Linked DNA regions of Phytohabitans houttuyneae. Each later gene encodes a partner of the first gene's protein in a complex. Links are inferred from orthologs where the notes say so. Each region holds a gene or a part of one and is shown on either strand. Other genes may lie near its edges. The genes, in order: pcrA and uvrB.

What was found.
Region 2: the proteins of pcrA (region 1) and uvrB are in contact, whole or in part, in a crystal structure (PDB 7EGT), measured with the Thermus thermophilus proteins. The link is inferred for Phytohabitans houttuyneae from one-to-one orthologs. Residues at the interface, in WP_096412145.1 of Thermus thermophilus: His654, Arg656, Phe657, Gln666, Asp668, Glu669, Lys680, Arg681, Leu682, Ser683, Lys685, Tyr686, Ala687; in WP_096411307.1 of Thermus thermophilus: Glu23, Leu25, Arg26, Asp27, Gly28, Glu29, Arg30, Phe31, Arg55, Glu326, Asp327, Phe328, Glu379, Ser382, Gln383, His398, Gly400, Arg401.

What each region holds. Positions count from the first base shown.
Region 1 is NZ_BLPF01000001.1:3,302,871-3,312,485, forward strand. What follows is about bases 2,928-5,979. They hold pcrA (DNA helicase PcrA), read right to left. Parts: upstream 5,658-5,979; coding sequence 3,198-5,657; downstream 2,928-3,197. Other genes in these bases: Phou_RS14635 (M23 family metallopeptidase), read left to right, coding at 2,928-3,080; Phou_RS14645 (bifunctional metallophosphatase/5'-nucleotidase), read left to right, coding at 5,846-5,979. Outside these bases: Phou_RS50610 (hypothetical protein), read right to left, coding at 1-238; icmB (coenzyme B12-dependent isobutyryl CoA mutase small subunit), read right to left, coding at 504-908; Phou_RS14630 (M23 family metallopeptidase), read left to right, coding at 1,313-2,023; more of Phou_RS14635, read left to right, coding at 2,262-2,927; more of Phou_RS14645, read left to right, coding at 5,980-7,714; Phou_RS14650 (chorismate mutase), read left to right, coding at 7,955-8,269; Phou_RS14660 (ABC transporter ATP-binding protein), read right to left, coding at 9,340-9,615. UniProt on the Escherichia coli protein: A helicase with DNA-dependent ATPase activity. Unwinds DNA duplexes with 3'-5' polarity. Translocates on single-stranded DNA with 3'-5' polarity. Initiates unwinding more efficiently from a nicked substrate than double-stranded DNA.
Region 2 is NZ_BLPF01000001.1:983,102-991,746, reverse strand. The notes cover bases 22-2,915. They hold uvrB (excinuclease ABC subunit UvrB), read left to right. Parts: upstream 22-350; coding sequence 351-2,480; downstream 2,481-2,915. Other genes in these bases: Phou_RS04625 (helix-turn-helix domain-containing protein), read left to right, coding at 2,484-2,915. In the rest of the region: more of Phou_RS04625, read left to right, coding at 2,916-3,281; Phou_RS04620 (VOC family protein), read left to right, coding at 3,287-3,658; Phou_RS04615 (GNAT family N-acetyltransferase), read left to right, coding at 3,719-4,570; Phou_RS04610 (TetR/AcrR family transcriptional regulator), read right to left, coding at 4,533-5,120; Phou_RS04605 (SRPBCC family protein), read left to right, coding at 5,135-5,581; Phou_RS04600 (antibiotic biosynthesis monooxygenase family protein), read right to left, coding at 6,253-6,546; Phou_RS04595 (TerC family protein), read left to right, coding at 6,845-7,846; Phou_RS04590 (C40 family peptidase), read right to left, coding at 7,830-8,645. UniProt on the Escherichia coli protein: The UvrABC repair system catalyzes the recognition and processing of DNA lesions. A damage recognition complex composed of 2 UvrA and 2 UvrB subunits scans DNA for abnormalities.

The DNA.
Region 1 (9,615 bases):
CCTCCGGGATCCGCTTGACCACCGGCGGCGGCTGCTGCGGCTGCGGATAGGGCGGCGGCTGCTGCGGATAGCCCTGCGGGTACGGCGGCGGCTGCTGCGGGTAGGGGCGCTGCTGCGGCGGCCCGTACTGCTGCGGGTACTGCGGCTGCTGCTGGGGATATGTGCCGGGCGGTGGCGGGTATCCGCCCGGCTGCGGCGGCTGCCAGCCGCCGGGAGGCTGCTGCGGGGGGACGGTCACGAACGCTCACGTTACGCGTGGCGCGCACCCCGCAGATACAGCGGGAATCTTTTTGCGACGGCCGCGTAACCCCTGTGAAGGGCGTCGTTGATTCAAGTGTCTGAGCGATACAGCGACGACGAAGACGGCCGATGCCCTGTCGGTCGAGGGGTGGCGGCGGGGCATCGTGCATAGAGAGGCCGGACGTGTGAGGGGTGCGTCCGGCCTCTCCCTTTTTGCATTGCCTGTCCACTGTGGATTCGCCGCAGTTTGACGGTGCGTGATGCTATGCCACCGGTTGCGTGACGTTCTCCCGGACCCATTCGACGATGGCCGTTGTCGTGGCACCCGGAGTAAATATCTTCGCTACGCCGAGTCGCTCCAGTTCTGGAATGTCGGCGTCCGGAATGATGCCGCCACCGAAGACGACGATGTCGCTCGCATCCCGCTCGGCCAGCAGCTCCAGGACCCGGCGGAAGAGCGTCATGTGCGCCCCGGAGAGCACCGACAGGCCGACCGCGTCGGCATCCTCCTGGATCGCCGTCTCCACGATCTGCTCCGGCGTCTGGTGCAGCCCGGTGTACACGACCTCCATGCCCGCGTCGCGCAGCGCCCGCGCCACCACTTTGGCGCCGCGGTCGTGACCGTCCAGGCCCGGCTTGGCGACGACGACCCGTATCCGAGAACTCATCAGCACTGCACCTTCCCGACCGCACTGCTACCTGAACGAACGGTAACCCGGCGAACGCGCAGCGGAACAGCGACCCCTCCGGACCTGCGCCGGGACCGTCCTTTAAGGAGGGCAAGCATTTAAAGCTGTTGAACGGATCACATAACTATCAGTATTATTCGATGTGACGCAACGCTACTAACGAGTGGGCACACAAATAGTAACGAATTCCGGCATTCCACAACGGACAGTACGAGGTTCTGTAGGGAATTTGCCTGTTCCGCTTGTGACACGCCTATCGACTTAGTTACGGTGTCCCACGGTTGTCATCCCGGCCCCCACGGGAGGACAGCGCGGCAGCCGAGCGTCCACCCCCCTCACCTGACGCTCGTCACCGCCAGCCTGACGGATACCGGAGGATGTGCGTGCGCCAGCGCTTGTCGTCTGAGCCCGACCGCTATCGCGGCCGACGGCGCGTCCCCACCCCACCGCGCAGCCGCTACGCGGCGGTCGTCACCACCGCGTTCGTCGGCGCCGGGATTGTGGCGCTCGGTGCGGGCGCCATGCCGGACGCGAAGACGGTCGACCCGTCGGCAATCGCCGACCTCGACCAGGCCTCGACCCAGCAGGATCTCGCCGAGCGCGCGGAGGACGCCGACAGAGCGTCCCGCGACGGGCGGTCCGACACGACCCAGGTGGCGTCCGACGACACCTGGCGGCTCCCGCTCCACGGCTACGAGTTCACGTCGGCCTACGGGATGCGTTGGGGCCAGCTGCACGCCGGCGTCGACCTCGCCGCGCCGGAGGGCACGCCCTACGTGGCGGTCCACTCGGGCACGGTCAAGATGGCCGGTTACTACGGCGGCTACGGCTACGCGGTGATCGTCGACCACGGCGACGGCATCGAGACCATCTACGGCCACTCTTCGCAGGTCGCGGTCAAGACCGGCCAGCAGGTGAAGGCCGGCGACACCCTCGGCTACGTGGGCAGCACCGGCCACGCTTACGGCAACCACCTGCACCTTGAGGTGCATGTCAACGGCACGCCGCGCGACCCGGTCCCCTACCTGCGCGACCACGGGGCGGACATAAAGCTTGAAGTCGAGGCAATTTCCACCGATGTAGCCGCCTCCTGACGCTGCGTACTGTCCTTTAAACCGCCCACACCTCCCGGCGTGGGCGGTTTTTTCACGCCCCTGACCAGGCAAAGTTTCCCTCGTCACAGTGGCAGATGTGACGCACACCACAACGATGTCCGCTGGATCTACCGGGTGGTAGCCCCGCAAATCCGGGCAAAGCAGCTCGCGCTCGCTCGAACCTCCGTCGATGGCATCTCCCACCCCTTCCCGTGGTGAACGGCAGGCAAACCAACATTTGCCGGTCCGACAAACCACGGAGGTCCCCCGTGCAGAGCACTCCCCCTATGTACCGACCCACGCTCGCCCCCGCGATCGTGAGGTCATCCGGCACCGGGTACGCACCCGGCTCGCCGGACGCGCCCGCTTCGTCCTGCCCGCCGCGGTCCTGCTTCTCGGCCTGCCCGTGGCCGCCGTCTCCGCGGCGGTGAGCGGCGGCGACCCGGGACCGGCCAGCACGCTGGCCGTCACCGCCGGCCAGGAGGCGCGGGCGGACGCGGCAGACCGCGCGGACCGCGCTGAGCGCCCGTCGACCCCGTCGCCGTCGGCCACCACCTCGGCCCCGGCCGCCGGTGCCAAGGCGGCCGCGCCCGAGACCGCGAAGAAGGAGGAGGCCGCGCCCGCACCGAAGGCCACGACCGCCAAGCCCAAGGCCACCCCCGCCTGGGTCACCCCGATGCCGGGCGGCGAGATCACATCATGCTTCGGGCAGCGCTGGGGCGTACTGCACGCCGGGCTCGACCTGGCCGCCGACGAGGGCACGCCCATCCACGCGGCGGCCGCGGGGACGGTTCTGGCCGCCGGCTGGGTCTACGCCGGCTACGGCATCTCGGTGATGATCGACCACGGCAGCGGCATACAGACCCACTACGCTCACCAGTCGCGCACCATCGTGCAGCCCGGCCAGAAGGTCAAGGCCGGCCAGGTCATCGGCTACGAGGGCTCGACGGGCGACTCGACGGGCCCGCACCTGCACTTCGAGGTGCACCAGGGTCTGTGGAACCAGATCAACCCGGCCCCGTTCATGCGGTCCCGCGGGGTGAACCTCGGCTGCTGAGGCCGGCTTGCCGTCCGGACCGGGGCGAGTGGGTCGCTCCGGTCCGGTCCTTCAAATCTTGGTGAGATCTGTCGGAACGGGTTGGATCTTTGGGAAGGCCGCCGCGACCGGCGGTCTTCAGATCTTTTCGATCGGCGCGTGGCGGAGCACGATCCACATCACCTGGTCGCCGAAGTCGACCTTTGCCTGTGCCCGGGCGCCGTATCCCTCCACTTCGACCACGCGGCCCATCCCGTAGCGCTGGTGGTTGATGCGGTCGCCGGCGCTCACGCTCGGGACCTGGGGCAGGTCGCTGGCCGTGGCGAGCTTGGCGCTGTCGACGCCCAGGCGCTCGGCCAGGCGGGCGGCCTTGGCCGTGCCGCCGGTGAAGGTGCCGCGGGTCTGGCCGCCCGGTGCGGAGGAGCGCCCGCCGATGCCGCCGCCGGTGCCTGACCACGACGTGTACGCCGAGTCGGTGCGCTCCCACCGCACCAGGTCGTTCGGGAGCTCGGCGAGGAAGCGGGAGGCCGGGTTGTACTGCGGCTGGCCCCACGCGCCGCGGGTCATCGCGCGGGAGATGTAAAGGCGCTGGCGGGCGCGGGTGATGCCCACGTAGGCCAGGCGCCGCTCCTCCTCCAGCTCGCGCGTGTCGCCCAGCGAGCGCAGGTGTGGGAACACACCGTCTTCGAGGCCGGTCAGGAACACCACGGGGAACTCGAGGCCCTTGGCGGTGTGCAGCGTCATCAGCGTGACCACACCCTGGTGCTCCGGGTCGTCGGAGGGCACCTGGTCGGCGTCGGCCACGAGCGCCACCTGCTCCAGGAAGCCGGCCAGCGTGGCGCCTGCCGCGCTGGCCTCGGTGCCTTCCTCAGCGGCCTCGGCTTGGGCCTCGGCCCGCTCCGTGTACTCCCGGGCGACGCTCACGAGCTCCTGCAGGTTTTCCACCCGGCCGGCGTCCTGCGGGTCGAGGCTCTCCTCGATCTCGGCCAGGTAGCCCGAGCGCTGCAGGACCGCCTCCAGCACCTCCTCCGGCGGGGCGGTCTCGGCCAGCTCGCGCACGCTGTCGAGCAGCGCGACGAAGTCGGCGATGCCGTTGGCCGCGCGGGTGGAGATGCCCGGTGCCTCGGAGGCGCGGCGCAGGGCGGCGCCGAACGAGATGCGGTCGCGGCTGGAGAGCGCCTCGACGCAGGCCTCGGCGCGGTCGCCGATGCCCCGCCGCGGGGTGTTGAGGATACGGCGGATGCTCACCGTGTCGTCGTCGTTGACGATGGCCCGCAGGTACGCCAAGGCGTCGCGGACCTCCTTGCGCTCGTAGAAGCGGACGCCGCCGACGACCTTGTACGGCAGGCCGACGCGGATGAAGACCTCTTCGAAGACACGGGACTGCGCGTTGGTGCGGTAGAACACCGCCACGTCGCCGGGACGAGCCTGGCCGGCGTCGCAGAGGCGGTCGATCTCGCGGGCCACCCAGTCGGCCTCGGCGTGCTCGGTGTCCGCGACGTATCCGACGATCTGCTCGCCCTGGCCCTCCTCGCTCCACAGGCGCTTGGGCTTGCGCGAGCTGTTTCGGTCGATAACCGCGTTGGCCGCGTTGAGGATGGTCTGGGTGGAGCGGTAATTCTGCTCCAGCAGGATCGTGCGCGCGTCGGTGAAGTCGCGCTCGAACTCCAGGATGTTGCGGATCGTGGCGCCGCGGAACGCGTAGATCGACTGGTCGGCGTCGCCCACGACGCACAGCTCGGCCGGCTCAAGGCCGGGCGTGCCGGAGACCAGCTCCTTGATCAACACGTACTGCGCGTGGTTTGTGTCCTGGTACTCGTCGACCAGCACGTGCCGGAACCGCCGCCGGTAGGTCTCCGCCACGTGCGGGTGCGACTGGAGCAAGTGGACGGTGGTCATGATGAGGTCGTCGAAGTCCAGCGCGTGCGCCTCTTTCAGACGCCGCTGGTACAGCGTGTATGCCTCGGAGATGGCCCGCTCGGCCGGTCCCTTGGCCCGCTCGGCGAAGCCCTCGGGGTCGATCAGCTCGTTTTTCAGGTTGGAGATCTGGTGCGCGAGGCCGCGCGCCGGGTAGCGCTTGGGGTCGAGGTCGAGCTCCCGCGCCACCATCTGCATCAGGCGCCGCGAGTCGTCGGCGTCGTAGATCGAGAACGTCGACTTGAGCCCCGCGTGCTCGTGCTCGGCGCGCAGGATGCGCACGCAGGCGGAGTGGAAAGTCGACACCCACATCAGGCGGGCCCGGCCACCGACCAGCGCGGCCACCCGCTCCTTCATCTCACCGGCGGCCTTGTTGGTGAAGGTGATCGCGATGATCTGGCCGGGATGCACGTCGCGCGCGGCCAGCAGGTAGGCGATCCGGTTGGTGAGCACCCGGGTCTTGCCCGAGCCGGCACCGGCCACGATCAGCAGCGGCGAGCCGGCGTGCTCCACCGCCTCGCGCTGCGGCCCGTTGAGCCCTTCCAGCAGCTTTTCGGGGTCGAGTCGGGGGCGCCTGGGCCGCTTGGGCTGCGCCTCCGGCTCGTGAGCGGCGGTGGCGTCGCCCTCGGCAGCGGCGCCCTGCTGCGGGCCTGGGGATGGGATGTCAAAGAGAGCATGCATCGCGCACCGAGTCTATGCCGGGGCACCGACGTTTCCCGGCGACGGTCACCCACTGGGCGATGCGGCGTTCAGCGCGCCGGATGGCTACTAAACCGTCACCCAGCGGGTCTGGTGCGATCATGCGACGACGAGAAACATGGCCTCTGTTGTTCTCGCACATGCGCATATGCACATTAGGGAGAGACACCATGACCCCATCGCGCTCGCGCGGGTGGGCGGTGCTGCGTAACCTCGCGGTGCCCGCCCTCGCGCTGGCCGTTGTCGCAACCGTGCCGTTCAGTTCTCCCGACTCAGCCGAGTCCGGCCAGGCGGCCGATGCCTGGACCCCGATGTCTCCGGTCTCCGTCACGTACGAGCAGGCCAGCTACGGCACGGGTGCCCGTACGGCAAAGGGAAACCTGCTGGGCTTCAACGACTTCCACGGCGCGGTCGACCCGCCCACCGGCAGTGGTGGCCTGGTCAACGGCACCCCCGCCGGCGGCGTGGAGTACCTCACGACCTGGATCAAGCGGCTGCGCACCGAGGCCAAGGCGGAGCGGCGTGAGTCGATCACCGTCGGCGCCGGCGACCTGGTGGGCGCGACCCCGCTGGTCAGCGCCGCGTTCCACGACGAGCCCTCGATCGAGCTGCTCAACAACGCCGGCCTCCAGATCAGCTCGGTGGGTAACCACGAGTTCGACGAGGGCACGACCGAGCTGCAGCGCCTCCAGCGCGGCGGCTGCCACCCGGTCGACGGCTGCCAGGACGGCGACGGGTTCAAGGGCGCGAAGTTCAACTACCTCGCCGCCAACGTGGTGCGGAAGAACAGCGGCCTCCCGCTCCTGCTCCCCGTGGACATCCGCCTCGTCGACGGCGTACCGGTGGGCTTCGTCGGCATGACGCTCAAGGGCACCCCCTCGATCGTCAACCCGGCGGGCATCACCTCCGTCGAGTTCCGCGACGAGATCGAGACGGCGAACAAGTGGGGCGGCCTGCTCCGCCTCGCCGGCGTGAAGTCGCTCGTGCTGCTGATCCACGAGGGCGGCGCGCAGTCGGCCCCGCCCACCCCGCAGCCGGTCGACGGGTGTGCCAACTTCGCCGGCCCGATCACGAACATCGTCGCCGGGCTGCGTCCCGAGTTCGGCATCGTGGTCTCCGGCCACACCCACCGCTTCTACTCGTGCCAGCTGCCCAACTCCTCCGGCGCGCCGACGGTCGTGACCAGCGCCGGCAGCAACGGCGTGCTGGTCACCGACATCGACTTCACGCTGGACAAGCGCAGCGGCCGGTTCGCCGAGATCGCCGCGCGCAACGTCATCGTGGAAAACGGCGTCCGCAACCCGGACGGCAGCTGGCAGACCGACGTCACCGGCGCGTTCGTGCGCAACCCGGCGCTGGTCGACGCGAGCGCCAAGACGATCGCCGACAAGTACCGCACGGCGGTCGCGCCCATAGCCAACCGCCTCGTGGGCAAGATCACGGCGGACATCACAAACGCCGCGAACGCCGCAGGCGAGAGCGCGCTCGGTGACGTGATCGCCGACGCCCAGCTCGCGTACACGACCTCGGCCGGCGCCCAGATCGCCCTCATGAACCCGGGCGGCATCCGCGCACCGTTGACGTACGCCAACTCGCCCGGTGGCGAGGCGCCCGGCGACGTCACGTACGGCGAGTGCTTCACCGTGCAGCCGTTCAACAACCTGGTGGTCACCCAGACGCTCACGGGTGCCCAGATCAAGGAGGTGCTGGAGCAGCAGTTCGTCGGGTTCGGCGGGCAGACGGTCCAGCGCATCCTGCAGCCGTCGGTCGGCTTCACGTACTCGTACAACTCGACCGCCGCCGCCGGCTCCAAGGTCAGCAACATCGCGCTCAACGGCACGCCGATCGACCCGGCCGCCACGTACCGCGTCACGACGAACGACTTCCTGGCCAACGGTGGCGACGGGTTCACCCGCCTCACCGCGGGTACGGACCGGACCACCGCGCCCGGGTTCGACATCGACGCGCTCGTCGCGTACCTGGGCGGGGGCACGCCGGTGGCGCCCGGCCCGCAGAACCGCATCACGAAGACCGCCTGAAAATCACAAGGAGGGACCTCGCAACGCCGGGGTCCCTCCTTGCCAGGGCCGGATGCCGCTGGCATACTTCAGCGCGTGATCCAGCAGGTACGGCGTTACTTTAGCTACGGCTCCGGGAGTCCGGCAGTCGTAGGTCGCGCCTGATCACTAGACCTACAAAATGCCCCGGGCTCCTGGAGCCCGGGGCATTTTGCGCTCTGGACTCCAGGTGGACCCGGACAAAGACCCAGGGAGTACCCGATGGCCACCGATGTGGCGGAACAGCCCGGCACCCCGGCGAGCAGCGACGACACGGGCACAAACGCCCCAGAAGCGTCGGAGAGCATCCTCGCGATGCGTGAGCGCATCGACGAGATCGACAGCGCGCTCATCGCCCTCTGGCAGGAGCGCGCCAGCCTCTCCCAGCGCGTCGGCGCCACCCGCCTCGCTTCCGGCGGCACGCGCCTCGTGCTGTCCCGCGAGCGCGAGATCGTCGACCGCTTCCGCAGCGCCCTCGGCGCCGACGGCACCCAGCTCGCCCTGCTCATCCTCCGCGCCGGCCGCGGCCCGCTGTAGCGCCGCGGGCCGTCGGCCAAGCCCGACTCCGCGGAAGACCCACGCCGGCTGGGGCCCGCTGTGGCGCCGCGTCGTTGGCCAAGCCTGACTCCGCGGAAGGCCCGCGCCGGCGGCGACCCTGTGACGCTGCCGGCGCTTGACCCCGCGAAGACCCACACCGGGGCCACAGCTCTTGTGGCGCTGGCCGCGCCTGCGCCCGCGGAGGCCCACCACCGACCCCACCCCGCCACACCGCTGCGCCGTTAACCATTGCCTGACCACGTGGAAGGCCCACACGGCCCGTGGCGCTGCCAGCGCCTGACCCCACGGAGGCTCACACCCGGCGCGCTGGCCGCGCCTGAGCACCCGCAGAGACCCACAGCCGACCACAGCCCGACCGTGGAAGCCCACGCCGGCTGCGGCCCTGTGACGCTGCGTGCGCTTGACGCCGCGGAAACCCCACCGGCCAGCCCTGTGGCGCGCTCGCCGCACCTAAGCCCGCAGAGGCTCACTGCCAGCCCCAGCCCGCCACAACGCTGCGCTGTCAACCAAGCCCGACCCCCGCGGAAGGTCCGCTCCGACCGCAGCCCTGTGGCGCTGGCCGCACCCGAATCCCGCGGAGGCCCACCGCCGGTCACCGCCCGCTATCGCGCGCGCCCGCTGGCCAAGCCTGACCCGCGGAAGCCCACACCGCCCGCGCCGTTGGCCCCTGAGCCCGTGGACACCCACGTGGGCCGCGACCCCATGGCGCTGCCAGCGCATGAACCCGCAGAGGCCCCCACCGGCCGCAGCCCCCGTGGCGCTGCGCAGAGCCCGAAACCGCGACCCAGCGCGGAGGGTGAGGCCGCGGGAGCAACGGTCCGGACCACGACGAACATCGCGGTAGCTCAAAATCGCTTTCGGAACTTGAGCCCACGCGCGCCGAAAGGCCCACGCGCGCCGAGCAGCCCACGCACGCCGAGCAGCCCACGCACGCCGAGCAGCCCACGCACGCCGAGCAGCCCACGCACGCCGAGCAGCCCACGCACGCCGAGCAGCCCACGCGCGCCGAGCAGCCCGCCCGGGAAGCGGGCGGGCTGCGGCGTCGGGTCCTAGAGGGTGCGGGTCGGCAGCTCGGTGAGGTCGCCGGCCTCGTGCGAAACCACGATCTCGCGCTTCTCGGCGAAGTGGCAGGCGCTCGGGTGGTCGGAGCCGCTGCGGACCTCGAGCAGCGGCACCTCGCGGGCGCAGACCTCCTGGGCCTTCCAGCAGCGCGTACGGAACCGGCAGCCGGACGGCGGGTTGGTCGGGCTCGGCACGTCGCCGGTCAGGCGGATGATCGCCTTGTTCTTCCGGCTGTTCGGGTCGGGCACCGGCACGGCGGAGAG
Region 2 (8,645 bases), 2.3 Mb from region 1 along the record:
GATGATCCGTCGCCGTTCGAAGCTTGCCTTCACGCGAGGTTGAACGCGCTGCGGGTCGGATGGGTGGCGGGCAGGCCCTGGAAAAGATGGGGCGCTCGCGGCGGCCGGTCAGCGCGTCCTGCGCGACCGCGTCGGGTGCGCTCACCGGCGTGGTGCCGGGGCTGCGACCCTGCGCCGGGCTGATCGGCCGGTGTGGAGGCCCGATCGTGATCCCGGTCGGCCGCCGCGAGCGGCCTACACGTAGAACGGTAGCGCGGTGATCTTTCCCACACAACGCCAATATCGAAGTTGATCGCATGGGGAACGCCGTGCGGAGGATGTTGTCACACCGGCGGCGTACGGTTTAGCGCATGGGTCTCGACATCCCGCGACTCGACGGCCGCTTCGCGGTCGTGAGCGACTTCAAACCTTCCGGCGACCAGCCGACGGCCATCGACGACCTTGAGCGTCGAGTGCGCCGCGGCGACCGCCACACGGTGCTCATGGGCGCCACCGGCACGGGCAAGAGCGCGACCACCGCCTGGCTGGTGGAGCGCATGCAGCGTCCCACGCTGGTGCTCGCCCACAACAAGACGCTGTGTGCGCAGCTCGCCAAGGAGTTCCGGGAGCTGATGCCCAACAACGCGGTGGAGTATTTCGTCTCGTACTACGACTACTACCAGCCCGAGGCGTACATCCCGCAGACGGACACGTACATCGAGAAGGACTCCTCGGTCAACGAAGAGGTCGAGCGGCTGCGCCACTCGGCCACGATGTCGCTGCTCACCCGGCGCGACGTGATCGTGGTGGCCACCGTCTCGGCGATCTACGGCCTGGGCACCCCGTCGGAGTACCTCGACCGGTCGGTGCGCGTGCGCGTCGGCGAGGAGGTCGACCGCGACAAGCTGCTGCGCCGCCTCGTCGAAATCCAGTACACGCGCAACGACATGTCGTTCTCCCGCGGCACGTTCCGGGTACGCGGCGACACGCTCGAGATCATCCCGGCGTACGAGGAGCTGGCCGTCCGCGTCGAGCTCTTCGGCGACGAGGTGGAAAAGCTCTACTACCTGCACCCGCTCACCGGCGACGTGGTCAAGGAGGTCGACCAGCTGCTCATCTTCCCGGCCACCCACTACACGGCCGGGCCGGAGCGGATGGAGCGGGCGCTGCGTGGCATCGAGGCCGAGCTGGCCGAGCGCCTCGCCGAGCTGGAGGGGCAGGGCAAGCTGCTGGAGGCACAGCGGCTGCGCATGCGCACGACGTACGACGTGGAGATGATGCGCCAGGTCGGCTTCTGCAACGGCATCGAAAACTACTCGATGCACATCGACGGCCGCACCCACGGCGACCCGCCGCACTGCCTCCTCGACTACTTCCCCGACGACTTCATGACCGTCATCGACGAGTCGCACCAGACGATCCCGCAGATCGGCGCGATGTACGAGGGCGACGCCTCGCGCAAGCGGCTGCTGATCGAGCACGGCTTCCGGCTGCCGAGCGCCGCCGACAACAGGCCGCTGCGGTTCGACGAGTTCCTGGAGCGCGTGGGGCAGATGGTGTTCCTGTCCGCCACGCCGGGCCCGTGGGAGCTGCAGCACTCCGGCGGCGAGTTCGTCGAGCAGGTGATCCGCCCGACCGGCCTCGTCGACCCCCAGGTGCTGATCAAGCCGACCAAGGGCCAGATCGACGACCTCATGCACGAGATCCAGCTGCGCACCGAGCGCGACGAGCGGGTGCTGGTCACCACGCTCACCAAGAAGATGGCCGAGGATCTCACGGACTACCTGCTGGAGCACGGCATCCGGGTGCGCTACCTGCACTCCGAAGTGGACACGCTGCGTCGGGTGGAGCTGCTGCGCGAGCTGCGCAAGGGCGACTACGACGTGCTGGTCGGCATCAACCTGCTGCGGGAGGGCCTCGACCTGCCCGAGGTGTCGCTGGTCGCGATCCTCGACGCCGACAAGGAGGGCTTCCTGCGCAGCGGCACGTCGCTGATCCAGACGATCGGCCGTGCCGCGCGAAACGTGTCCGGCGAGGTCCACATGTACGCGGACAAGATCACGCCGTCGATGGCCACCGCGATCGACGAGACCAACCGGCGGCGCGCCAAGCAGGTGGCGTACAACGAGGCGAACGGGATCTCCCCGGAGCCACTCCGCAAGAAGATCCACGACATCCTCGACGACATCTACCGCGAGGCCGACGACACCGAGGGCGCGCTCGGCGGCCACGGCCCGGGCGGTCACGTGATCGGCGGCTCGGGGCGGCAGATGTCGCGGGGCAAGGCGCCGGTGCCGCAGACGCGTTCGCGGGGCAAGGCGGCCACCCCGTCCCGCGAGGGCATGGCCCGCGCCGACCTGGCCCAGCTCATCCAGGACCTCAACGACCAGATGCTGGCCGCCGCGCGCGAGCTGCAGTTCGAGCTGGCGGCCCGGATCCGCGACGAGGTGCACGAGCTGAAGAAGGAGCTGCGCGGGATGGACGCGGCCGGGGTGAAGTAGGCCGTGGCGCTGGCGTTCACGCGTGGCCGTCCGCACCCCCGGCTCCGGCCGTACGTGGGTGAGTACACCGGCTACGTGGAGCGCGCCGGCGGCGTGCTGCGCCGGCGGGAGCTGCCCGGTTCGCGGGTGGTGCTCGTCGTCGGGTGGGGCGACCCGCTCGACGTGGCGCACCCGCGCGCGACGGACGGCGGGGCGGCCGGGGTGGCGTCGTTCGCCAGCGGCCTCTTCGACACGTACGCCGAGACCACCCTCACCGGCACCGGCCGCGGCGTGCAGCTGATGCTCGACCCGCTCGACGCCGGCCGCCTCTTCGGCCTGCCGGCGGGCGAGCTGACCAACCGCGCGGTCCCGCTCGACGCGCTGCCCGGCGGCTGGGCGGACCTGCCCGACCGCCTCGCCGCCCAGCCCGACTGGCCGAGCCGCTTCGCGGTGCTGGACGAGGTGCTCGGCGCGCGGCTGGCCGGCGCGCCACCGCCGGAGTCGCGGGTGGCATGGGCGTGGCGGCGCCTGCTGCGCGCGCGGGGCGGGGTCGCGATCGGCGAGCTGGCGGCCGAGCTGGGCTGGAGCCGCCGGCACCTCGCCGCGACGTTCCGCCGGGAGATCGGCCTGACGCCGAAGACCGCCGCCCGGGTGGTGCGTTTCCAGCACGCGCGCTCGCACCCGGCGGGCGGGTGGGCCGAGGTCGCCGCCGCTTGTGGCTACTACGACCAGGCGCACCTGATCCGCGACTTCCGCGAGTTCACCGGGGCGACGCCGGGTCACATTCGTCCAATCGCGCTGGAGCTTGCCGGCGCAGACTGAGCCGCATGCGAAGCATCTACCCGGTCTTCCGGTACACCGACGCCAAGTCCGCGATCGACTGGCTTGTCGACGCGTTCGGGTTCGAACGGACCTCGGTCAGCGAAGGGCCCGACGGCACAGTGGCACACGCCGAGCTGACCCACGGCACGGGCATGGTCATGGTCAGCCAGCGGCAGGGGCCGGTTCCGGCGGTGCCGGACGCGGACGACTGGCGCGTGTACCTCGCGGTGGACGACGTCGATGCCCACCACGCCCGAGCGGTCGCGGCCGGCGCCGAGGTGATCATGCCGCTGACCGACCAGCCGTACGGCTCCCGCGAGTACGGTGCCCGCGACCTGGAGGGCAACTGCTGGTCGTTCGGTACCTACCGCCCCTGAGCGCACCGGCCGGCGGAAAATCCGGCGCGCATGAGCCTCGATGCGCCGTAGGGTCATGGCGTGCGCGACGGAGAGTTGACCTGGGGCCCGCTCGACCGTGCCGGTGACCGGGACGCGGTGGCCGCGCTGGCGGAGCGGTGCCACGCGGCGGACGGCGGGATGCCGGAGGTCACCACCAGCCGGTTCGCGGCCGACGGCGTGACCACGACCGGCGGCCGCACGGCTACGGGGGTGCTGGTCGCGGCGGCCGCCGTCCGCCCGCTGTCGCCGGGCGCGGCGTTCATCGGCCTCGTCGACCCGGAGCACCGCGGGCGCGGCGCCGGCGCCGCCCTGCTCGACTGGGGCATCGGCACGGCGGGTCCGGACCTGACGGTGGAGACCGAGGCGCTCACGGCGGAGGGCGAGCGGCTCTTCGCCAGCCGGGGGCTGCGCCAGGTCTTCGCCGAAGACGTGATGCGCGTCGACCTCGCCGCCGACCCGCCGGCCGCGCCGCTCCCGGCGGACCTCGTCCTGCACGAGTGGACGCCCGACCTGGCCGTCCGCTTCTTCACCGCGTACGAGGCGGCCTTCCGTGAGCGCCCCGGCTATCCCGGCTGGCCGGCCGAGCGGTGGGTGGCCTGGACCGCCGGCGACGACGAGTTTCGTCCACAGTGGTCACTGCTGGCGGCCGGGCCGGGCGGCGATGCCGGCTTCGTCACCAGCAGCGAGGGCTGGATCGTCCAGGTCGGCGTGGTGCCGTCGTGGCGCGGCCGGGGCGTCGGCGGCGCGCTGGTGACCGAGGCGCTGCGCCGCATGCGGGCCGAGGGCGCGGGGCACGCGCTGCTCGACGTCCACGTGGACAACCCGGCCGCGCACCTCTACCGGCGGCTCGGCTTCACGACGCTGGGTCGGCGGGCGAAGTTTCGGCGGTGAGCGCCTCGTAGGCCGCCGCGAAGCGCTCGGCCGCCGCGTCCACGCCGGCCCGGTCGCCGGTGGCGAGCAGGTCGAGCAGCAGCCCGCGCATGACCGCCACGCCCAGCCGCGCGTCGGCACGGGCCACCTCCTCCGGCACCCCGCGGGCGCGGGCGAACTCGACCGCCGGCGCGAGCCACGACTCGACGATGCCGTCCAGCAGCGGCAGCGCGTGGGTGCGGCCCTGCAGCGCCTGCCCGTACACCTCGAAGAACAGCCGCTCGTGCGGCGCGAGCGCGGGGTCGGCGAAGCGGCGCCACATGCGCCGGATCGCGTCGCCGGGCGTGACCGCCTCGTCCAGGCCGAGGTCGCCGAAGGCCTCGCGCTGGCGCCGCTCGACCGCCCGGATCACCTCGACCAGCAGCCCTTCCTTGCTGCCGAAGTGGTAGATGAGCATGCGGTGGCTGGTGCCGAGCGCCGCCGCGAGCTGCCGCAGGCTCAGGTCGCTGAGGCCGTGCGCGGCGAGGTGGTCGATGGCGGCGTCGAGGAGGCGCTGCCGGGGATCGGGCATGTACCATATGGTACATGCGTGTGCAGGACATCGATGTGACGGCGCGCTCGACGGCGGGCGCCGATGTGGTGTACCGGCTGCTTCAGGACGGCGCGACCTGGCCGACGTGGTCGGGGTTGGGCTCGTTCACGCTGGAGCGGCCCGACGCGACGGGCGGCGAGGGGGTCGGCGCGGTGCGGATCTTCCGGACCTGGCCGTTCACCAACCGCGAGGAGATCGTCGAGGCGGTGCCGGGCCGCCGCTTCAGCTACCGGCTGCTGTCGGGCATGGCACTCGACGGCTACCGCGCCGACGTCGACCTCACCCCGGACGGCGACGGGACGCTGATCCGGTGGCACTCGACGTTCACGGCGAGGCGGCCGTGGATGGGCGGCTTTTACCGGCGCTTCCTGGCCTACTTCATCCAGGGGTGCGCCAAGGGGTTGGCCGAGGCGGCCGCGAAGCACCAGCGGACGTTGTAGCGGCGCGCGAGCCGCTCACGGACACCGCCTGCCGCCGGCGTGGGGGACCTGGTTGGTTCGGTCTGCGTTTGTGCGGTCCGAGGTTCCAGGTCGCCACATGCGCGCCCGACCCGAGCACGACCGGCTGGTTCACCTTGATCCAGATCTGGTCAGCTCGGTTGGTTCCGCGCCCCGCGAACTGGCGTGCACCGTGATGGGTCCTGTCCTCCCGGGCCACCGTCGCGGCGGTCCGGGAGACCACTTGGCGGACCGGGTCCCGCGTCGCCGGGGTCGCCCGATGCCGGCGACGCGAGCTGCGCTGCGCGATCGGAAGCCGCCGGCCACCACCAGTGTCGCCGTCACCCGCCGCGGCCGCCACGGTCATGGTCAGCCCGCGAGCCTGGGCGCGAGGGGTGAGTCAGGCTGCCGGTATCCCCTCGGTCTCGCGCAGCATCAGCACCGACAGGCCGGAGGTGTGCCCTCTCGGCGCCACGACCCAAGCCAAGTGGCCCCCGGCGCGTCCGTCGCGGCGGTATCGGGGAGCGCGCTTAGAGCACCGCACGCTGCTGCCGCGGGAGGCCACGCAGCGCGCGCCGAACCGACCCCTCCGCCTTGACGCGGCCCTGATGAGCGCCAAGCCGAGCGACCGCGCCGCTGTCACGAAACCCGCCGAGGGGAGAGAGATGCCTGGGTCAGGCGGGCACGTCGAAGAAGTGCTCCACCACCGGCGGCGACGCGAAATACGGCCCGATGTGCGAGCGCCACGTCGTGAAGCGCTCGCTCTCCCGGAAGTTTTGCGTGTGCGCTTCGATCGAGTCCCACTCCACGAGGAGCACGAAGCGTGAGGGCGACTCGACGCCGCGGGTCATGCGGACGGAACGGCAGCCGGGCGTGCTGGCGAGGACCGGGTGACCCTTCGCGTACGCAGCCGCGAAGTCGTCCTCCTGACCTGGGTTGACGTCGATCAACGCGACTTCGAGCACCATGCGGGCAGCCTACCGGACCTAGCCTCCTAGGAAGCTTGAGTGGCTGTGCTAGGAGTCGCAGGGCGTGGGTGTGCCAAAACCCGCGCCGATGGTGGATGATGGGGGCTGTAGGAGGGGAGTATTCCCCCGCGACTTTGTCGTCAACACGGTCGTCACCGGTGCAAGCCGGCCGAGGACCCGGCATTGTCGGTCGCCAGTCCACCGGGGTTCTCCCGCGGGCGGCGGAAGAGACCTCCGACAGAGTTCACATCGCTTCGTCCATGACGGGGCGATGTCGTATGTCTGCCGGAGGTTTCTTTTGGACGTGTCCACCGGGGTGTGGGTCGTCACCCTCGTCGTTCTCGGCGCGGTGCTCGCTGTCGACCTGCTCATCATCGGTCGCCGCCCACACGAGCCCAGCATCAAAGAGTCCAGCATCTGGGTGAGCTTCTACGTCGCCCTCGCGCTGCTCTTCGGCGTCGGGGTCTGGGTGACCACCGGCGGCACGATCGCGGGCGAGTTCTACGCTGGCTGGCTCACGGAGTACAGCCTTTCGGTCGACAACCTGTTCGTCTTCGTGATCATCATGAGCCGCTTCGCGGTGCCCCGTAAGTTCCAGCAGGAAGTGCTGCTCATCGGCATCATCCTGGCGCTGGTGATGCGGGGTGGCTTCATCGCGGCGGGCGCGGCGCTGATCTCGCAGTTCGCCTGGGTGTTCTACATCTTCGGGGCGTTCCTGATCTACACGGCCATCAACCTCGCACGCGAGGGCGAGATGGACGCCGAGGACTACAAGGAAAACGTCGTCATCCGCTACGCGCGGAGGGCTCTGCGGGTCTCCAACGACTACGGCACCGGCCGCTTCACGACGACAAACAGCGCCGGACGGCGCATGTTCACGCCGCTGCTGCTCGTGATGATCGCGATCGGCACGACCGACCTCATCTTCGCGCTCGACTCGATCCCGGCGATCTTCGGCATCACCGACGAGCCGTACCTGGTCTTCACCGCCAACGTGTTCGCGCTGATGGGCCTGCGCCAGCTGTACTTCCTGCTCGGCGGCCTCCTGGAGCGGCTTGTCTACCTGTCGCTGGGGCTCTCGGTGATCCTCGGCTTCATCGGCGTCAAGCTGGTGCTCGAGGCGCTCGCCGACAACAACGTGCCGTTCATCAACGGCGGCGAGCACGTCGGCTGGGCGCCGCACATCCCGATCTGGCTGTCGCTGACCGTCATCATTGGCACGCTGGTGATCGCGACCGTGGCCAGCCTCGTCAAGTCGTCGCGGGACAGCAAGAAAGAGCTGGTCAGCGCCGACCACTGACGACGCGGTGGGTCGCCGCCAGCGTGGCGACCCGCTGCGGGGGCATCGGCTCCTCGACCACGAGGCGCCGCTCGGAGCAGGCGTGCAGCACGTGGCCGGGCCCTCGGTCGGACACGAAGCCCACATGGTGCGCGGGCCGGCCGGGGTGGGCGAAAAAGTACAGGTCACCTGGCTGCTCCTCGCCCGGCGGCACCGGCTCGGTCGCGTCCGCCTGGTCGCTCGCGTCGCGGGGCAGCCGCACGCCGAGGCGCCGCCACGCCAGGTGGACCAGCCCGGAGCAGTCGATGCCGTGACCGGACATGCCGCCCCACACGTACACGGAGTCGAGCAGCCGGCGCGCCTGCACGAGCACGTCGGTGGCGGGCGCCGCGTACGGCAGGGGCAGCACCGCGCCCGACTCCACCCACAGCGGACGGTCCTGACCCGGCACGTGCACCGGCGCGAAGCCGTCGACCGGTGCGCCGGCCGGGGCGAGGCGGGTGCCGAGGACCACGCCGGGCAGCGCGACCTCCCCGCCGGGCGCGTCCAGCAGCGCGGTCTCGACGGCGTCGACGACGAGTGACGGCTCGGGGAGCGCGCCGAAGGCGAGCTGCGACGCCGGCAGCCAACCCGGGTAGCCACGCGCGTCCAGCGGCGCGGCGGGCTGCTCGACCGCGACGACGCGGGCCCAGCCGTCCGGGCGTACCTGCTCGACGAGCACCCGCTCGCCCAGCAGCAGCTGACTGACGACACAGTCACCCACGCGCTGGTCACGGTCCAACCTGGACACCCAGGCCGCGACATCGGCGCGGGGCGCCAG